2 regions of the Paenibacillus sp. MER TA 81-3 genome follow, and region 2 is predicted to be linked to the other one. Evidence: riboswitches for the same ligand, from Rfam matches in the RefSeq annotation. Region 2 holds a riboswitch; the other holds the start of a gene.
The links. Region 2 has a riboswitch for cyclic di-AMP ahead of M3650_RS10240 (TrkH family potassium uptake protein). Riboswitches for the same ligand answer to the same signal wherever they lie in the genome.
Positions count from the first base shown of each region.

Region 1 (10,755 bases), on a different contig from region 2:
CCATCCCCTTCCACAGCGTATTCAGGAGATGCTTGTACACAACCAATTGGCGCGTAGCCCGGTACTTGGCGCGCTTTAACTTCTTCGTCTCTTCCTCGAACAGCTTGTACTTATCCGCAAGCGACTTCATAATGTCTTCCAGAGCTTGCTTCTCTGTTCGGAACGCGGCTTCCTTGATCTCATCCGAAATAATCGTGCGCAGAAGCAGCGACATCTTGTTGAAGACGGTCTGGATCTGCCCGATGAATTGAACCTTCGGATTCGGCGGGAAGAACAAAATGTTAATGAGAAACGCCGAACCGATGCCAATCAGGATTTGCACGAATCGAATCAATGCATAATCCCATTGTCCCGAGGCTTCCATTACCGTAATGACCGTCACGAGCGTCAGACCGACGGTCTCTTCCATTTTCATTTTCAAACATATCATAATGACCAGAATACAGACGATACCTACCGCAATCGGTGCATTGGAAAAGGCCATCCCCGCCAATAATGCTACTACTGCTCCAACCGTATTAGTCTGGAACTGGTCCAGAAAATAACGCCAAGAACGGTAGATGGACGGCTGCATCGCGAAGATCGCAGCTACCGCGGCAATGACCGGTGTCTTGAATTGCAGGAACATACTGATATATAGCGACAGGGTAACCGCGATCCCCGTCTTCAATACTCTAGCGCCAAATGCCACAGTCACCCCTCCTTTAACTAATATATGACGCAATATATTCACTTACTCCTTCTCTATTGGTATCGAGATGAAGTACCTTCCTATTGTATACGGCAAGTCTCCCTGTATCAAGCATCAGGAGGTAAGAGCGCGCGAGGGCGGCCGATTTTAATATGGACGCTGCGGACGCGCAAATAAGTCCTTGCACTTTAGTGTACAAGGACTCTTTTGTTTCAACCGTGCAGCAGACGCTGTCTGATGACTATAACAAAGAAATGACCAGCAAATTATACAACACCAATGGCAAAATGACGTCGTTATTAAAATAATACGAACCGTACAGTGAGCGTTGCGGCATGGGATGCTGGGTATGCAAATAAAGATAATCTCTATCGACATTTGAGATGACCCCATCATATACTTGACCGTCAACCGTCTGAACTCGCACATGCCGATCCTTATACATGTTGCAGACATGGTGAACTTTTTCCCTGGCCGAATGCATGGCTTGAACCATCGCGGGGTCAGCCTGATAAACCAACTGCTGGTGAGCAGGATTATTGTGCAAGGGAAGAACCTCCGTTCTTACTGTAATGAGATATACTTCACCATATGCGCAATTTTTAGGTATCAGCACAGAAACTTGCCATTACTTGTCCGTTTCTGCCGTTTCCCATCTGGCTTTTGCAGGATTTGCCCGCATAGAAAAAATATATCGTCTTTTTCGCTGTCATTTCGATTTCCTCACTCTCTATGGATGTTTTGATTTGGTTGGGAATAAGGATTGCATCCGCAGAGCGATCCGAACTAGTCCGATCATGACCGGAACTTCGACCAATGGTCCGATGACCGCGGCAAAGGCTGCTCCAGAATGGATGCCGAATAGACCGACAGCAACCGCAATCGCCAATTCGAAATTGTTGCTGCCTGCCGTGAATGCCAGTGTAGTCGACACCGGATAACCTGCTCTGATTCGTCTTCCTAGGAAGAACGAGATGAAGAACATCAAAACGAAATAGAGCAGCAGCGGAATCGCAATCCGGACAACATCGAGCGGAAGGCTGACGACCATGTCTCCTTTCAAGGAGAACATCACGACGATCGTGAACAGCAAAGCGATTAATGTCAGCGGACTGATGCGCGGAATGAACGACTTTTCATACCATTCCTTGCCCTTCGCCCGCACCAACACGAACCGGGTCAGCACGCCTGCCAGAAATGGAATGCCCAAATAAATGAATACCGATTGCACAACCTCAAGCATCGTAATCGATATGATGGCTCCTTCCATTCCGAGCCACTCTGGAATAACAGTCACGAATACATAAGCGTAGATAGGGAAAAATATCATCTGAAATACGGAGTTGAACGCAACTAGCCCTGCAGCATATTCCGTGTCTCCCTGCGCCAGATCATTCCATATGATGACCATTGCGATGCAGCGTGCGAGGCCAATCAAGATGAGACCAACCATATATTCAGGATGGTCGGGCAGCAAAAGAATCGCCAGCAAGAACATGAGAAGCGGGCCGATAATCCAGTTCTGCACGAGTGATAAGATCAGCACCTTAACGTCTTTGAATACACGCCCCATCCCGGAAATATAGAAACGATCCCGACGCCAAGCGCCATAGCGAGAAAGATCCATAACGTCAACTGCATCGTTTTCCGTTCACGAGCGCAAAATAAAGCCTGCAGATTGCTCTGCAGGCTTCGGCTTCAAAGTTCGTCATTATCCTGTAAATTCTTGTACCCACTCACCATTGTAGTATGCAACGCCGATTGAAGTATAGCTTGCGTTCAGAATGTTTTTACGGTGACCTTCACTGTTCATCCACGCATTCATTACTTCTTCCGGTGTGCGTTGTCCTTTGGCAATGTTCTCGCCAGCGGTACGATATTGGATCCCTTTGGACTGCATCAGATCGAACGGAGAGCCAAGGGTCGGCGAATTATGATCAAAGTAATTGTTGTCGTACATGTCTTTCGCCTTCACCATTGCGACATTAGTAAGCGCCGCGTCCGATTTCAATGGCTCAAGTCCTGCTTTGGCACGCTCTTGGTTCACTAAATCAACCACTTGCGCGGCGAAATCGGAGTTAGCCGTCACGCCTTGATTCGGATTTGCCGTACCTGTTGCAGGTGTTGTTGGTGCTGGCTTGCTTGGCGCCGGAGTAGCCGGTTCAGGCTTGCTCTTGTTCGGTACCGCAGCATCTGGTTGTGTGACTACAGGCTTCGTATTAGGAAACAGCTTGTTCAACATATCGGTCAAGTTCTGATTGTTCTGCTCATTGCCTTGCAGCATCGTATTGAAATCGAAGCCGGAGCAATCGATGTTCGTCAGATTTTGATTAGGTGCTTGAGCTGCAACATTCAGCGGAGCGGCCATTGCCGAACCTGCTGCCACGACTGGTGCCAGAACGAGTGCTCCCGTGATAACGACTTTCTTGAACGTACTTTTCATTCAGATTATCTCTCCCTTTGCAGCCTACGAGGTTAGCTGACGGGTTCGGGTCAAAGAGGATTACCCCTGCCGCATCTATGCGACTTCACCCCAATGTGTGGTTCCCCCGTGCTCAGATGAGCTTCGGCCTTATTTTTGGTACGTTCAGATCGTAACACGGATTCCCGTTCGATTCATTTTATATTTAATGTTATTTAAAGAAAATATAACCATCTGAGAAGTTCAGCCTATACTTTTTTCCCTATATACAACAAATGAGACGAGGTTCCTAGGATGTATGGACTGTCTGCTGCATCCATAACAATTTGCATGATCGATTGAAACGCTGATTCCCCTTGGTCGCGCCAATATTGCCAGTGCTCCGGCTTCATCAAGCCCGCAATGCTGCCCGATCCGATGAGCTTAACTTGTTCGAACCCATGCGCTTCCATAAACGGCTCAATTTCTTCTATGGGAAAATAATAGGCTCCCGTAAACCTTCCTTCGTCGCTATGATTGAAAATTCCGGTGCACATAAACTCGGTCAGCCCTTCTATTGTGTCATTGGGCTTCCAATGCTGCGGATATAACAGCGAAGTTGCCACGTGCCTCATTCTCGGCATGAATGCGACGAAGACAAGGCAGCCTGACTTTGTCACACGATGCAATTCCTGAGTAGCGCTAACCCGGTCTTCCTCCTGCTGCAAATGATACAATGGGCCTAACATCAAAGAAGCATCGAATTGCTCATCGGCATACAACTGCAAATTTCTCGCATCGGCAACGTCAAAGCCTTGAAACTGGCGCTCAAGCCCGTATTCCCGTACCTTCTCTCGTGCGCTTTCGACCAGCTTTGGTGTAATGTCCGCCAATGTGATGTCATATCCGGATTTCGCCAGCTCTATCGCATATTTTCCGGGACCTGCCCCGATATCTAGGATGTGTCCTTTTTCCGGGAGGTGCGATTTAATATAATGACAATTGACCGTGAACTCCAAAGGTTCCCGCTCGAGACGTCCCCATTCGTCGAACGAAGAATAATAGTTTATCATTTGACTCATCTACATCCCTTCCCCCTTATTGTCCGATATATCAGTTGAATATAGCACGCAGTGGCACATTCTTACAATTCATTTCTAGAGCTAACGTCACCGTTTCAAATGGAGCTGGAAGCAGAGTCACAACGAAAAGACTTGAATTATTGTTGAAAATCGTTCATGAATGTTCTGTATTTGTCATTTTTTCATCATGAAACGTTTCATGATGGGAATATTGATGTAATGAAGTAGTGAAGGAAAAATGTACGATTGGGGTGCTTGGTATGAAAGTCAAGATGACAAAAGGCAAATACGAAGCGTTAACACGCTTGTCGGACGAACACGGATTGGTCATTGCAACAGCGCTCGATCAGCGCGGTTCGTTGAAGAAGTCGCTGACCAAGGCGCTCGGCCACGAAGCCGACGTGAAGCATGTGGAAGAATTCAAGGTGGCCGTAACCGAGGAATTGACCCCATACAGCACGGCCATTCTGCTAGATCCGGAATTTGGCTGGAGCGCAGCGGAAGCGCGTGATAAGCAGTCAGGACTGCTCATCGCCTACGAGAAGACCGGTTATGACGCTACCGTCCAAGGGCGCCTCCCCGACTTGCTGCCGGAGTGGTCTGTTCGCCGATATGCGGACAAAGGCGTAGACGCCATCAAAATATTGATGTACTACGACCCAGACGATGCGGCGCACATTAACGACCAGAAGCACGCGTTCATCGAGCGTGTCGGCGCCGAGTGCAAGGCGAACGATATTCCGTTTTTCTTCGAACCGGTCACGTATTGTGACGACATTGCCGATGCGAAGGGTCCGGAATACGCTAAGGTGAAGCCGGACAAAGTGAAGAAAAGCATGCGCGAATTCACGAAGCCGCAGTATCACCTCGACTGTCTCAAGGTCGAAGTGCCGGTCAACATGACATACGTGTCTGGCACGGCAGCGAACCGGGGCCATGAAGCGGAAGCGGTATATACGCGCGAAGAGGCGCTGCAGCACTTTAGGGATACGGCGTCAATTGCGACGGTTCCGTTTATTTATTTGAGCGGCGGCGTCTCGAACGAGGACTTCATTGAGACGCTGGAGTTCGCTGGCGAAGCAGGCGTTCCGTTCTCAGGCGTGCTCTGTGGCCGCGCCACTTGGCAAGACGGCATTGCCGTGTATGGCGAGAATGGCGATACTGGCCTGCGCGCATGGCTGAAGGATGAAGGCGTGCAGCGCATGGAGCATTTGAATCGAGTGCTGCAGCAAGCGGCGAAGCCTTGGTGGACGGTGTATGGCGGCAAGGATCAGATCGTCATTACCGAATCATAAGAGCACTGCAGGCGATTGATTTAAGACTGCCCCTGTCCAAGACGGACAGGGGCTTTGCTGCGTCGTTCGGTCCTCATCGGCACACATCAGCATCTTGCTGTGGAGATCGAGATGTCGGTAGCAAAAAACGGCGCGTTGCCAATCCGAAATTCGGAGATTTGTTCGGATATTCAGGAATATTCGATGTCGAGTATGTATATATAGAACCTGCGCACATACCCCAAGATGTCCGGCCCGTTCGGGAAGAGATGCGGGAATGAAACGTCAGATTCACATCAACTCCACATTACAAAATGTGTAAGTGTCCTGTAAGGTTCATAAATATCATTTTTTAAGCCATTTTGCTACAATATTTGTGTATCGTGCAGCCATATTTTCAGCGTAGGATGGAACAACAAGGGCGGACACTCACCTCGTGCTTATACATGCGATGTAATCGGCTTGACCTCATCTGCAGCAGTCCCGGATCAATGTAAAGGAGGTTTCTTATGGATGAACGCGCAAAAGCACGACTTTGTTTTTTCGCCTATATACTGATGCTTATCATTTTTGATACGGCCTATTCATTTATGATTTTAAATATGTTTCTGGCTTTTGCCGCTTTGGAGCTTGCTTTTTTATTGCCCTTATTTAAAGCAAAGAGCAAGCGGGAAATCCCCGTTAGTGCCGCTTTTTATATTGTTTTTATACTGTTATCCCCTAATGTCCTTTACGTGATAACGGATCTCATTCATCTCAAAATTTTTGAGTTTAATTTTAAAAAAGGTTTGATTGTTGAGGAATGGTGGAACTTTTTTGTTTTAATAAGCGGAGTAGTATTGGCTATTTATTATTACATTCTTATGTTAAAACAGATTCACAGTCTTATCTTACATATAAAGTGGAGCAAGACGATCCTATTGGCTTTTATAATCCTGTGCAGCATTGGGGTCTACATAGGAAGATTTCTGCGTTTTCACTCTATTCATTTATTTGCAGAGCCATTCTCGTTAGTCAGTCAGGTATTGAGTTCAATCAATGGGGATTCTTTGCTATTCATAGGTTGGATGAGTATGCTGCAGTTCATCATGTGGTGGTTATTTTCAGATTCAAGGCGGAATTCGTTATGAATGACACTTACACTTGGTTATTTACGGTATGGATGATCACGATAGGTGTTGTTATGTTATTTACACAAGTTTACGTTTCAAGACTGCTGTATCGTTATGAAAAATCTGTGTTGTGGGGCTGTATTGGGTTTATACTGTTGTTTGGTCTTAATATGTATGTTTATCAAATTATAAAATTAGAAAAACGTGCAGGCTATGCTTTTGAGCGATTAGATCCGCAAGCTCGAAAAGTTTGGAGACGAGTTTATGTCCTCATTCTTATACAATATTTGTTGTTCTTCGTCTTTTTTGGGTGGCTTTCATCTCCCGGATAATTGAACAATGTATTGATATACTAAAAGTAGTATTTTAAAATAACACTATAATAAACATTTCAAAAAGGAGGCAACTCATTTGATTGATGAACTTCGGAAAATCGGTTTATCCGATCTGGAAGCAAGATGCTACTTGGTACTGCATGAAGTACCGAACATATCGGGTTATGAGGTGGCCAAAAAAGTATCTGTATCCCGCTCAAATGTGTATGCGGCACTCCGGTCTTTGACAGACAAAGGAATGTGCCGGGCGGTTGAAGCCGAACCTGTTTTATACGGCGCCGTGCCCATTGAGCAGCTCGTTCGACTGCTGAAGACGGATTTTGAACAGACAGCCCACACGCTGCTGGAGCAATTGCAGTCCCCTCCACGGAAGTCCGCGTCGTTCTATAACTGGCAGGGCGATAAAGCGCTGGAAACGACCATTCGACGTTTGTTGTCCAATGCAGATAAAAGCATCGTGGCGGACATATGGGCGGAAGATGTAAGCTGGTTCGAAGAGTCGCTGCTGGAGGCGGAACGACGGGGTGTTGCTGTAACGGTTATTTCTACCGGCGAATGCCATACCCGATTAAAGCATGTTTTGGTGCATAGGCGGAGCGAAGGGTGGAAGTATCTGGAACCCAGACGTTTTTCCATTCTCTGCGACTCCCGTTCCGCGCTCATTGGCAGCTTCGGCAAGTCACTCAAGCTGTCCGCATTGGAAACCGATCATCCTTCCGTGGTCGAGCTGCTGCAAAACGGCTTCTATCACGACGTCATTATGGATCGGATTGAGCGGGATTTCGGCAATCAATTGGCAGAGAAGTATGGGGAGCACTATGACAAGATCATCAATCCTTACAGGGAAATCCTTGAATAACCTTCGGTATTCCCTCTTTTTTTAACTGAATCATAATAGTATTTATGAATACGATTATTAACAAGGAGAACTCTATATGCCTACTGGGTATTTGATTCAGTCGATGGAGGCGTTCATTTACATCAGGGCTTTGCATTCTGGTCCATGTCCCTCTGCCTGATCACCAGGACGGGCAGCCTGTTTTGGCAATGGTATATGATGCGTATTGTAAAGAGTTCTTCCATGCAATACGGGTTGTCTAAGAGGCACAGGGCAGCGTGACGGACGTGAATGGAGGGGCGTTTACTTGAGGCGCTTCAGGCATCATTGCCGGTAAGATCATTAGGCGAGACCGCCGTTCACACGCTGGCCTCGCCTTCTTTTTGAACATAGTAGAGCAAATGCTGAGCTGAGGGCTGGTTCGTGCCTCCGAGTCTAAGCTTGCATTGGATTTCGTACAATGGATTAACGCGTATCCTCTTTCCGAAGAAAGTTCCATTGGATTTCATCCAGTGCTTTGCCCCCATTTCGCACCAATCGCTGAAAAACAGCTCAATCCACTGTACAAAATACAGTCCACGTGCCGACTAACCGTCTAATCCGCACATTTGACTGTATATTTTCCAATGGAGCTCACTTCATGAAGCTTACTTCAACAGGAAACTAATCTAATTCATCTTATATTAGATCCCTGCCCTGATATCACGGGATAAAGCGGCCTCTTTCGAAATCGTGACTCCATTATGAAAAATGAATCCAATCGATATCACAAATGCCCGCATCGCGCACTTGCCATTTACGGATATTCGAATTCGTGAATGCAATGTGCAGATTCTGCTTGCCTGTCAGCCGTTCCGCCAGCTCTATCGTATATTCCTTGTAGAACGGAGCCAGCTTGCCATCGTGCAGCGGAAGCTCCATATCCACTACGGCTTTGCCTTCCGGTCCGCCAAGCATCATTTGCATGCGTGTATCTTCGGTCAATACCGCAGCGCGAACTGTAATCCTGCATACGCCCTGCTCGCCGAAGTCAACATTATCGAACGCCATCCAATCGGTAAAATGCAAATCACGCACATGAACGTAGTTGCCCGGAATGAACAGACCGTTGGAACGGTCGTACTGTTCAGCTTGCAGCGACACGCCTTGCTCCGGTGGCGCAACAGGTGCGACAACCTTGACGTCGACACGGAACGATATGCCCGCTTCGCCCATCACTTCCCCAGCTTGCGCAGTGACAGACGCGGTTCCTGGCGCTATGGCTGTAAGCTGACCGCGTTCATCTACCTCTACAACCTTCTCGTCGCTGGAGCTCCAGGTCAATGCCAGGTTGGACGCCGTAGCAGGCGTAACACGGACATTCAAATAACGGGACCAGCCGGCCTCAAGGACGATATCCTCTTCCGCATTAAACTGCGGCACGATGTGCTCTGCTGGAATAGGCTCATAGCTGTATTCAGCCCGTTCCCCATCTCCCCACTGCCAAGTGATGACGGAGGCCTCGCTCTCCGTGCCCTCGACGTTCACAGCCACTGCTTCCAACGTAATCGTCTCTTCCCCGTGGCGGTCGATCGATTTCACATAGTAGACGCTATCCAAGATGCGGCCAATCGCTTCACGTTCCCCATCGCGGACACGATACAGATCATAATACCATGTGTTATCGGTATCGCAATCTTCAGCAAAATCCCACGACAGATAGAAAGATGCCTGCTTGTCGTCGAAGAACGCCTGAGCAACCTTAAATTGAGATGGAGCCTTCGGTGCCGGTATCCCCGCGCCTGCGGTCAGCTTCAACTCGCCAAGATTGACCTTCACTTCTGCATCCTCGCTCCAGGCAGAAGCGATGCGCATACCGATCGCTGCAATGCTTCGTCCTTTATATGTTCCTAAGTTAGCTGTCACCGTCGTCCAATCCTTGCTAACACCTGCACCGCAATCGACAACGACCGGAGTTGCAGGTTCGTCTGTGAAGAATAGAAGCGCCTGCACGCCAATCGCATTCGCAGGGATCTCCATGCCCGAACGTCCTTGATGCGTTACTTCTGTCTTGTACGTGAAAGTCAGTTCCACATCTTGTTGAACCGGCAATTCGGTTTTGAACAAGCGGATATCCGTTGCCATGCCGGCGCTCAGTACGCCCTCGGCCTTTACAGAGGAACCTCCGTTCCATGCCGTGCCATAATCGTAATCGACCGCCAGCGGTTCCCCTTTCGATGCAGTCCACCACTGCCATGTCGGCAAAATATCTTGCGCGCTCATGTTGTTCCAGCCTTTGGCGGATGCCACCCGTCCATTCAGGAAGAAGGATAAGCCATGACCGTTGTTGAATCGCGTCGCAAAAGGATAGTTACCGATAACGGAACGCTCCGCAATAAAGTGCGCGATACCGTCCCAACTCTCGGATTCAGCGCCGATGGCCCGACCGCTTTGCGCAGGATTGCCATTCCCTCCGGACCAATACAGCCGCTCGCGGTGCTCGACGTATTTCTGCATGTTCGGGTCCGACGGATTCGGCGCTCTATGCCATACCATATCCGTACCGAACAGGGCCAAGCTGGTGCGTGGCGTACGGGAAGCATCTTCACGGAACACCGTCTTCAACTCGTTGCCGCGTTCGAAGCGGAACTTGTCGTTCTCGATGCCCGAGTACAGCGCTTCAAATGGATCCAGGCCGATTTCTCGAGCATAGGAATTGCTGTTCTCCAACCGTTCGGGCGTGTACGCATAGTTGATGAAAATGCTGTCGTTCGCTTTGCGCCCATCTTGCTGTTCCATAACCCAAGGAGCATTCTTTTCATTGAAATAGTTAATGTATTGCAGCTCCCCCGTTGGGCTCAAACAGTCATAAATGCTGACATACATGCCACGATCGCGCAAATATTTCAGCATCTCTATCAGCTTAATGGCATGCTCTTCGCTAATGGCAGCTTCTTGGTTGATGAAGTAGCCATCGAACCCGAAGTAATGAGCCATCTCAACCATCTTATCGGCAATCGGGAACCGACCGTCTTCCGTCACT
Region 1 is NZ_JAMAWB010000002.1:110,808-121,562, forward strand. It holds gene M3650_RS02750 (FUSC family protein) at 1-691, opposite strand, end outside; gene M3650_RS02755 (hypothetical protein) at 933-1,238, opposite strand; partial or broken gene arsB (ACR3 family arsenite efflux transporter) at 1,422-2,332, opposite strand; gene M3650_RS02765 (CAP domain-containing protein) at 2,403-3,134, opposite strand; cyclic di-AMP (ydaO/yuaA leader) riboswitch at 3,141-3,273, opposite strand; gene M3650_RS02770 (class I SAM-dependent methyltransferase) at 3,362-4,174, opposite strand; gene M3650_RS02775 (tagatose 1,6-diphosphate aldolase) at 4,435-5,469, shown strand; gene M3650_RS02780 (DUF1361 domain-containing protein) at 5,958-6,578, shown strand; gene M3650_RS02785 (hypothetical protein) at 6,575-6,892, shown strand; gene M3650_RS02790 (TrmB family transcriptional regulator) at 6,972-7,754, shown strand; gene M3650_RS02795 (endo-beta-N-acetylglucosaminidase) at 8,475-10,755, opposite strand, start outside.
Region 1: another riboswitch for cyclic di-AMP. It lies ahead of M3650_RS02765 (CAP domain-containing protein); the one in region 2 lies ahead of M3650_RS10240 (TrkH family potassium uptake protein).

Region 2 (10,755 bases):
ATCATACGTGCCGTCAATCGGAATCCAAGCCTTAACCCGTTTCAGAGCATCGAACATGCGCTCACGGTTAATAACGAGGTCGCGCACGATTGGGAACGTCTTCATCGGTGCCAGAGAAATCGGCTGCTCCAGCTTATCGACGAGCGCGGTGCAAGCTTGTCTCGGCTTTCCATTAATGACCATGGAGCATGCGCCGCACACTTCCTCCAAGCAGTTCGACTCCCAGCACACTGGAGATGTATCCTTGCCGCCTGAATTGATCGGATTGCGTTGAATTTCCATAAGCGCGCTAATGACGTTCATGTTCGGACGATACGGAATTTCGAACTCCTCGGTATACGGCTGCGCGTCCGGAGCGTCCTGACGCGTGACAATGAACTTGATCTTTTTAGATTGAGCCACAGCTTCCGCCATCGTTATTCTCCTTTCTTCTTATCTTTCTGCTTATCCGTCGTGTAGTCGCGCTTGCGCGGCTCGATCAACGATACGTCTATATCTTCATAGCTGATTTGCGGGCCATCCGGCGTCCATGTCGCAATCGTCGACTTCATGAACTGCTCGTCGTTACGCTCAAGGAAATCCGGCTTGTAGTGCGCGCCGCGGCTTTCGTCGCGAAGCAGAGCGCCCAGCGTCATAGCTTCCGCTAATTCGATCATGTTCCACAGCTGGCGCGTGAAGGTTACGCCTTGGTTGCTCCAACGGGCGGTATCCGTCATGTTGATGTTATTGTAGCGCTGCTTCAGCTCTTTAATCTTATGAATCGTCTCTTCCAGCTTGTGATTATAACGGACAACAGTCATGTTGTTCGTCATCCATTCACCAAGCTCTTTATGGAGCACGTACGCATTCTCTGTACCGTTCATGCTTAACAGGCTTTCATATTTATTCGTTCTCAGCTTCGCCTCGCGTTCAAATACACTAGAAGCGACATCTTCGGCTGACTTATCGAGACCACGAATATATTCCACCGCTTTCGGGCCGGCAACCATGCCGCCAAAGATGGCCGACAGCAAGGAGTTAGCACCAAGACGGTTCGCACCGTGATATTGATATTCGCATTCTCCTGCGGCGAACAACCCTTTAATGTTTGTCATTTGGTTATAATCGACCCACATGCCGCCCATCGAATAGTGAACGGCCGGGAATATTTTCATCGGAATTTTGCGTGGGTCGTCGCCCATAAATTTCTCATAGATTTCAATAATGCCGCCTAGCTTCACATCCAGCTCTTTCGGATCTTTATGGGACAGATCTAGGTACACCATGTTCTCCCCGTTAATGCCCAGCTTCAAATCTACGCAGACGTGGAAGATTTCACGGGTTGCGATATCACGCGGCACCAAGTTCCCGTAAGCCGGGTACTTCTCTTCGAGGAAATACCATGGCTTGCCGTCTTTATAAGTCCAGATGCGTCCGCCTTCTCCACGCGCCGACTCTGACATCAAGCGCAGCTTGTCATCGCCCGGAATCGCCGTCGGGTGAATCTGAATGAATTCTCCATTCGCATAACGCACCCCTTGTTGATATACCGCACTCGCCGCTGTTCCTGTATTAATGACAGAGTTCGTTGTTTTCCCGAAAATAATGCCAGGGCCGCCAGTCGCCAGAATGACCGCATCCGCCACGAATGACTTAATATCCATCGAGCGCAGATCCTGAGCGGTAATGCCTCGGCAAATCTCTTCATCATCAATGATAGCGGACAGGAACTCCCAGTGCTCATACTTCGTCACGAGTCCTGCCGCTTCCCAACGCCGCACCTGCTCGTCAAGCGCATACAACAGCTGTTGGCCTGTCGTCGCGCCCGCAAACGCTGTCCGGTGGTATTGCGTGCCCCCGAAACGGCGGAAGTCAAGCAAGCCTTCGGAGGTCCGGCTGAACATAACCCCCATGCGATCCATCAAGTGGATAATGCCCGGCGCCGCTTCGCACATTGCCTTGACCGGGGGCTGGTTCGCCAAGAAGTCACCGCCGTACACGGTATCGTCAAAATGCTCCCAAGGCGAGTCTCCTTCCCCCTTCGTGTTCACCGCACCGTTAATGCCGCCCTGTGCGCAGACAGAGTGAGAACGTTTCACTGGAACTAAAGAAAAAAGGTCGACGTGAACGCCTGCTTCCGCTGCTTTAACTGCTGCCATCAGCCCAGCCAGGCCCCCGCCGACGACGATAATGTTCTGTTTAGCCACTTTGCGCCACTCTCCCTTAACCGATGATGGTAACTAACGAATGTATCGCTGCTGCAGATGCTTCGAACTCTTTCCCCCGGAAGGCGAATAGCGCAAGCACGAACAGCGTGGACATGAGCACGAACAGGCCCATGCAAATTTTAGCAGAAATGGCTTGTGAGCGCGGTCCGACCGTGATACCCCAACTGACCAGGAACGCCCACATGCCGTTCGCAAAGTGATACGATGCCGCAACGACTCCAATCAGATAGATGATGAACATCATTGGCTGCGTAACGATGCTGTTCATATGAGAGCCGAGCTCTTCATGGGTAATGTTGCCTAGAGCCACCTGCACCCTCGTCTCGTAAACGTGCCATGTCACGAAGATAAACGTGATCACACCGGTAATGCGCTGCATCAGAAAAGCGACATTACGTCCATAATTGTAATTCCCCACATTGTTGCGGGCCGTGTATGCGATATACAGGCCGTACACGCCGTGATACAGAAGCGGAAGCCAAATGAAGAACATTTCCATGAAAAACACCAGCGGCAAACCGTTGATTAATGCGACTTTGTCTTGGAACGATTCCCTTCCGCCCTCGTATGCGGAGTAGTTGGATATCATGTGAGTAATAAGAAAGAACCCAAGCGGGATAACCCCTAGAAGCGAGTGCAACTTCCGCGAGTAAAAATAACCTCGTTTCATAAGCGTGCCGTTTCCCCTTTCCATTTTGCATCCATGTAGATTTTGGTAATGAAACATCCTCATTTTACCTGTGCCTGTCGAAAGCGTCAACATTTTGTCACTTTTTTATCAGGGCTGCAAAACCCTGCTGTTGCTTCCTTCGACAACGCTCATGCGTAGCCCTTGTAACCGCTTCCTCGTAATGTGAACAACTTGTGACACTTCCATGTTACTCCTTTTTTGCTTATAATGGAATTGCAATATTATTATAATTTTTATAACTAAATCGCATAAGTGTGAGATCATTGACAATTTGCATTTTCATATTATTTATGAAATGGGAGGTCTCAGAATATGTTGGATCTGTTAGAGTCCTTTGCATCGGTCGTCGAGTTGACCAGTCTAAATCAAGCATCCAAACGGCTAAACATATCTCAGCCTGCTCTGTCCCGCCAGATTGCGAAGCTCGAAGCGGAGCTCGGTGTCGATTTGTTTATTCGGAACGGCAAACGGCTCGAACTGACGCGCGTCGGCCAGGTTACTTATGAATTCGCGCTTGACATCCGCAACCGCCAGCTTGATTTCTTGAAGTCTATCGCCGATTACAAGGCGGAAGGACATGCTACCGTCACGATAGGCGCCAGCTTAACGACACTGCAGACGACGCTGCCGCTGTTTGTTTCCTTATTTGTGAAAAAGCATCCGGAAGCTAACGTAAAAGCCGTAACAGGCAAGACCCACGAAATTGTCTCTCAGGTACGCGAGCAATCTGTTGATCTAGGGCTCGTAGCTGATGCCATACGTGAACCAGGCCTCATATGCATCCCGCTGTTTGCAGACCATTTGCAGCTGGTGCTGCCGCAAGATCATGACTTGGCAGACTGCCGCGACTGGTCGATGGCCCGCTTGAACGGCTTGCCTATGCTGCTGTTCTCCAAAGGCTCCTGGTACCGCAAGCTCATCGACGATCTGTTCCGCCGCTATCGCATCATGCCGGATATCCGGATGGAGATCGATTCATTCGAGGCGATCGTGCGGCTGCTATCGACGAGCCATGCCGCTGCACTGCTGCCGAAGTCGTATCTGCGCTCAGAATGGCTGCAGGACAATAAATTGGTCGCCATTCATTTAAAAGAGCTGAAGCAAACCGAACGCATCACTTCTATTGTATACGCCGAGCAAGCCGCCTTAAGCCATGCGGCCAAACGGTTCATTGAAGAAACGACGCAGGCGGCGACGACATGGAATCACATTTTCAAGAAGGAATAATGTCATTTGCTGTCGAAATTGAAATAGAAAAAGAAAAAAGTAAACTTTTCTAATCTAGGGGTTTTCAGGAGGATGATGTTAGATGGATGTATGCAACCGTTGTGGGGAGAAGTTGGATGAGCATGAGCCCCACACCTGCTCCAAGGAGGCAGCCTTAAGCGGCACTTCCGATCAGAAGGAATCGGCAGTCCGCCAAGATATCGCCAGTCACCGGGAGACAGCCGCCGCTGCTGGAGCGATGGACGCTTCGGCACCTTATGCGGCTCCGGGCCAAGTGCCTAACCAACCATTGAACGCGAATGGTTCCAATTCGTACGGTGGAGCTTCATTCGGGGTCAAGCGGGAATCAGCTTTTGATATGAAGCGCGCCGTTCAATTGATGAAGCATCCGACGGAAGCCTCTGCTCTTCAGCCAGCCTCCGACTGGCTGTACGGCGTCATTGCAGTGGCGGCTTCGGCAATTGGCTTTGCCTTGTTCGCTTTTAGCATATTTAGCGGTCTCATGTCCATGCTTAATCCTTTCGGCGCTTATCTAAACGCAGGTGAGTCTATCGGTTTATTTATCAAGCTCGTCTTGCTTTACATTATTACGCTCGCCGCCTTGTTCGGCGCGCTCTGGCTCGTGAGCCGCTGGAAGGGCGTGCAGCGTTCGGACGTGAAGACGTTCCTCGTCCGTTTGGCTGCGATGCAAATGCCCTACGGTCCGGCCTACTTGGTCGCCTTCCTCATGATGCTCATCAGCTTCACTTCCCTGTCGCTCGCGATCGCGGGCATCGTCTGGTTCACCTCCGTCATCATGACGGTATCCGAGACGATGGAGCAGGCGGAAGTGACGCGCGACAACCGGTTTTTGTGCGTCGCAAGCAGCATCGCCCTTTACTTCGTGCTGCTGCTCATTTTAACGAAGATTTTTCTGTAACAGCTGCCTCGTCGGCAGACGGTTGCAATGGCAGGCTGCAGGCAAGAGGCGTTATCGCGCCTCTTGCTTTTTTTATTTTCAGAAACTATAGTTAGTTACATAAGTAATGAACCAATGCGGTCATGAAATAATGCTTGCCCGCGCATGCGGCGTGGAGTAAGTACGATAACCGGACGAAACGAGGTGAATCCATTGCTGTTGGATGAGTCCAAATCGATCTATTTGCAAATCGCCGACATGATTGCAAATGACATTTTGAGCGGTGCCGTAGAGGAAGAAGGCCAAGTGCCTTCCACCAATCAATTCGCCAAAGTGCTGCAAATCAATCCAGCCACGGCTGCCAAAGGCATTAATTTGCTTGTAGACGAAGGCATATTGTACAAGAAAAGAGGTGTGGGAATGTTCGTGCGCCAAGGAGCGAAGCGGCTCGTGCGCGAGAAACGCCGCGCCCAGTTCGCAGAGGTTGAGCTGCCGCGCATTCTTCAGGAAGCGAGAGCATTGGAAATTGACAAGCAACAGCTTGCCAACATGATTTTGAACATACAGGAGTGACAGTTTGTGTATCCCATAGACAAATAAAACGCCGCCCGCTTAACTCCGTCAATGGACGGGCAAACAGGCGGCGTGTTCTTTATTTTTTCAACATAATCGATTCTTCGAAATCCTCAATTTGATTGTTGGTTCCGATCATGACCATAATGTCCCGCTCATCTAGGACAGCCTCGGCCGACGGGGCGATAATGATGCCTTCCGGCTTGTTGAGCGCGACGATGCTGCAGCCGAATCTGGCCCGCGGGTTCAACTCCTTCAGCGACATCCCCTGCATGCAGCCGGGCACACTGAGCTCAGCAATCGTGTACTCCTTCGACAGCTCGATATAATCGAGCAAATTCGGAGACACAAGCTGATGGGCAACGCGGATTCCCATGTCTCGTTCGGGATAAATAACCCGATCTACGTCAAGCCGCTCAAGCACGCGGCCATGCAGGTCAGACAGCGCCTTGGCGACTACCTTCTTGACGCCAAGCTCCTTCATCTGAATACTGACCAGGATGCTCGTCTGGATGTCATCGCCAATCGCAACAATGGCGCAATCAAAGTTGCGAATGCCGAGCGAGCGGAGCACATCTTCATCCGTCGCATCCGCCACGACGGCATGGGTCACCATGCCCGTCATGTCCGCAACTACCTCTTCATCTTTATCGATGCCCAGCACTTGATGTCCTAGTCTGACTAGTTCCTTGGCGAGGCTCGATCCAAATCGTCCCATCCCGACTACTGCAAACTGCTGCAACTCCATAATAGCTATTAACTCCTTCATCCATTACTATTCTCTATTTACCCTATCGTAATCTTGCCTTCCGGATGGCGGTACAGTTCCCGCTCGCTCTTCGGTCCGAGCGCATAGGCCAGCGTTATCGGCCCCAATCGCCCGGCAAACATCGTCAAACATAGAAGCACCTTGCCGAAATCGGTCAAATCCGTCGTTAAGCCCATTGTCAAGCCGACCGTGCCGAAGGCAGACGTCGTCTCGAACAAAATCATAAGGAACGGATGGTCCTCTGTCGTCGATAATATCATCGAGACCATAATGACCAGGAACAACGCCAACAAGGTCAATGTAACGGCTTTGAATATTCTGTCCTTCGCCAAGCGATAGCGATAGATGACGATATCCTCTTTTCCCCGAATCATCGTAATGACCGCACCGACAAGAATGGCGAACGTCGTTGTCTTGATCCCTCCCCCGGTTGAACCGGGCGAAGCCCCAATAAACATCAGTATGATCATAAAAAACTGGGAAGCTTGGCGCATGGCGCCGATATCGATGGTATTCGCGCCGGCCGTACGCGGGCTGACAGACTGGAACAAAGAAGCCCAGAACTGCTCCCACCCGCTTAAACCGGCGAGCGTGCGTGTATTGGTAAATTCAAATATGAATATAACGACTGTGCCGATAACAATAAGAAGTCCGGTCATTGTCAAAACAATCTTCGTATGCAGCGACAATTTGCGGGTACGGCGATAATCCACTACATCGGACAATACGATAAAGCCAATCCCGCCCAGTACGATGAGCAACATAGCCACTGTATTAATGACCGGATCTCCCACATAGCTCGTTAAGCTGGAGAACGGTCCGTACACCGAACCGAACAGGTCGAATCCAGCATTGTTGAACAATGACACCGCATGGAATATCCCGAAATAAATGGCTTGTCCGAGTGGCAGGTCGAACGCCCAACGCGTCGCAAACAGAATGGCGGCGGTTCCTTCGATACAGAAGGCAAACAGCAGCACCTTGCGGATAAGGCGGACAATTCCCTCCATGCTGCCTTGATTAAGCGCTTCTTGTAAAATAAGACGTTCCTTTAACGAAATTCTTTTTTTAAAAGCAAGCGCGAACAACGTCGCCATCGTCATGAAGCCAAGCCCGCCGACTTGAATGAGCAGCATAATGACCACTTGCCCGAACACCGTAAAGTTGGTGCCTGTATCGACCACAACTAGCCCGGTCACGCAGGTTGCTGATGTTGCTGTGAAAAACGCATCAACAAAAGAAAGCGGCTGTCCGTTGGAATTTGATATCGGCAGCATAAGCAGAAATGCGCCTAATAAAATAATTAATGCAAATCCAACGACAAGTATGCGTGACGGCGTTAAATGTAAAATCCTATTTTTCCTTGAAAGCTTCAAGGGGTGTCACCTCTTTTTGTCCACGAAAAAAAGCACTGGAAATCCAATGCTATCGCTGGTATCCTGACGCACTTGCCTACGAGGTTAGCTGACGGATTCGGGCACGTTCAGGCTGCCCTATTCGCAGACGGTTCTTATGACCCGTCATACGCGAAATTCACCCCATTAATCGGTTCCCCCGCTTTCGTACATTGACGAAACTCGGCATGTATGCAATTCATAACGAGATTATATACGTTTCCCTACTCGCGCACAAAGTCAGAGATCGAACAAATTCAGTTGAATAGGCTGAAAAATAACGTTAAATAGCGCTTACAAAACCCCATTTTCTTGAAATGTATCGAGAACTCTTTCATTATCAAGGCGTAGCTTCATTCCTCTGCTGGACTTTACACAAATGAAGTGGATACAATAATAAAAGAGAACTGCGTATATACGACTAAATGGAGGAAAAAAGATGTCTTTTACCCATCAAGCACACCATGATGCTCATAATCAGGCTGCACCTTCTTATTACATAACCAAGCCTTTACTTATTGCTTCCATCGTTGGGTTCATAGTGTTTCTCACCGTGCAGGTTATTATTCCCTTACTGCAATCCGAGGTGAGCCCGGAGGAAGGCGCACAGGTCTCAATGATTACGAAGACGGAGGCGGTAGACAAGGCGATTCAGTACATGAAGCAGCAGTCTTGGAGATCCGAACTGACGTTGCGAAGTGCTGACCCGACAGTCGTGTATCAGACGGATTCCACGCTGGCTGGATATATCAGCAAGGAACGTTTGACGGAAGCATTCCAGCCTTGGAGCCGCAAGGCTCCGTATGATAGGTATCAAGTCCTGCTCTCCGTTGTACGCGGAGGCCGCCCCGATGTGTTGAGCATCGATGTCAACATGACGAGCGGCCAGATTATCGGCTTCAATTTCACCGGACGCCCAACGACTGCCGCGGATGACTCCGTCGTCTCCCGAACGTTAGACTATCGCGCCGTGGCGGAACAGACCATAAAACAATTGGGCTGGTCATCATCCGAGTTGAACATTCAGCAAGAAAGCTTGAACAGCAAGGACGAAATACGGTTCACGGTGCCCAAAGCCAAAGTTGGCGGCGCAACGCTTGACTTCGTCGTACACTTTCACAACAACGACGTCGTCACAGCCAAGCCAGTATGGGAGGTGCCGCTAAGCTATAAAACAGAGGAATTGCAGCAGACCGCCACCGCTTCGTCCATTTATAAAATTGGTTATACATGGATGTCGTTGCTGCTCAGCATTCTCGCGCTCGTCGCGTGCATTCGTTACCGCAAGCTTATCCGATTCCGCTCCGGTACGATAATCACACTGTCCATCGTCTCATGCGGAATCTCTCTGCTTCATATCTGGAACCTGCTGCCTGGCCTCATCTCGCTTCAACTCGGGGTGCCTGCCGCACAGATCCGTATGGAGTACGCTTTGATCGTCCAAGGCGGAATTACAGTGCTTCAGGGAGTGGTGCTCTATTTCTCCTTGCTAGCAGGCACACGCTTGTGGGATCAGTCTAAGCATCGGCGCTTGATGCCAACCTGGAGCAGTCCGGAGTTCGGTACGGTGCTGCCCCGTGCCTTCTGGCTCGGCACGGTCTATGCAGGGCTCTTGCTTGGAGTGCAGACGTTTATCTTCGCCGCCTTGGAGACGGGATTTGGCGCATGGTCGACGACAGATGCATCACAGTCTCCGCTTAACTTGAGGCTGCCGGCGCTATATCCTCTGCTCGCTTGGATGGCTGCGATATCGGAAGAAGGCGTCTATCGCTGGTTCGGCACGGGACTGTTGCAGCGCTGGGTGAGAAATCCATGGATAGCTGGTCTCATCCCGACGCTCATCTGGGCTTTCGGACATGTCACTTATCCGATATTCCCGTTCTACTCCCGGCCGGTTGAACTGTTGATTATGGGTTTTATGTTCTTGTACATCATGCTGAGGCACGGCTTCTGGACCGCATTGTTCGCCCACCTCATGCTGGATAATTTGCTGATGAGCATGTCTTACTTGCTGGGAGGAACCGTGTCTGGCTCGGCGCTCGGCGCGCTATACTTGATACTGCCGGTGCTGATTATATACGGCTTAAAGAATCTTCATCAACGCAAAGTGAACATGTTACCCATGTCATAGAGCAAAACAAGCGGAGGTTGCTGCGGTCTCGTTATGGGATCTGATAAATGACACTTATGCGAACGTGAAGAAAGTGATTTTTGAGCATAGCGGACATAATCCGATGTTTGCGGAGCCCCATACTTTTGACAATCTAATAGCCGAATGGATGGGCGAGGGAAAGTAACTCTACAAAAGCGTAAATAAGGGGAAACCTATGGCTTCCCCTGAAAAGTTTATAAATTCTACGATTTTAAATTAACACGTTTGAATGCTTCTGCTTGCTGTTTAATACCAACCTCTGTGGCAAACCGTTCAATACTTGAAGCACCGAAAAATCCATCCACACCAACGGTGTTATCGAAAATATATTGAGCATCTTCCGGATCAGCAATCGGACCGCCATGACAAATGACCATAATATCTGGATTTACAGATTTGCCCGCATCGGTAATGGCTTGTATGCGCTTAGCGCAATCCTCAAGAGTCAATGCGGTTTTCGCGCCAATTGTTCCTTTTGTTGTTAAGCCCATGTGCGCTACCAAAATATCCGCACCGGCTTTAGCCATTTTAATAGCTTGTTCTTCATCAAATACATATGGGGTAGTAAGCAAATCAAGCTCGTGTGCTTTCCGAATCATATCAACCTCTAAATCATAGCCCATCCCGGTTTCTTCAAGGTTCGCTCTAAAGACGCCATCAATCAAGCCAACGGTCGGGAAATTTTGCACGCCTGCAAACCCTTGTTCTTTTAACTGCTTCAAGAAAACTTCCATCATTCTGAAAGGGTCTGTACCGCACACGCCTGCAAGCACTGGAGTATGCTTCACAACTGGCAATACTTCCGCTCCCATATCTACAACGATTTGGTTAGCATCCCCATAAG
Region 2 is NZ_JAMAWB010000006.1:138,009-148,763, reverse strand. It holds gene sdhB (succinate dehydrogenase iron-sulfur subunit) at 1-414, opposite strand, end outside; gene sdhA (succinate dehydrogenase flavoprotein subunit) at 417-2,186, opposite strand; gene M3650_RS10265 (succinate dehydrogenase cytochrome b558 subunit) at 2,203-2,877, opposite strand; gene M3650_RS10260 (LysR family transcriptional regulator) at 3,211-4,125, shown strand; gene M3650_RS10255 (hypothetical protein) at 4,208-5,044, shown strand; gene M3650_RS10250 (GntR family transcriptional regulator) at 5,189-5,596, shown strand; gene M3650_RS10245 (potassium channel family protein) at 5,676-6,344, opposite strand; gene M3650_RS10240 (TrkH family potassium uptake protein) at 6,383-7,741, opposite strand; cyclic di-AMP (ydaO/yuaA leader) riboswitch at 7,800-7,958, opposite strand; gene M3650_RS10235 (CPBP family intramembrane glutamic endopeptidase) at 8,199-9,890, shown strand; gene M3650_RS10230 (phosphoenolpyruvate hydrolase family protein) at 10,115-10,755, opposite strand, start outside.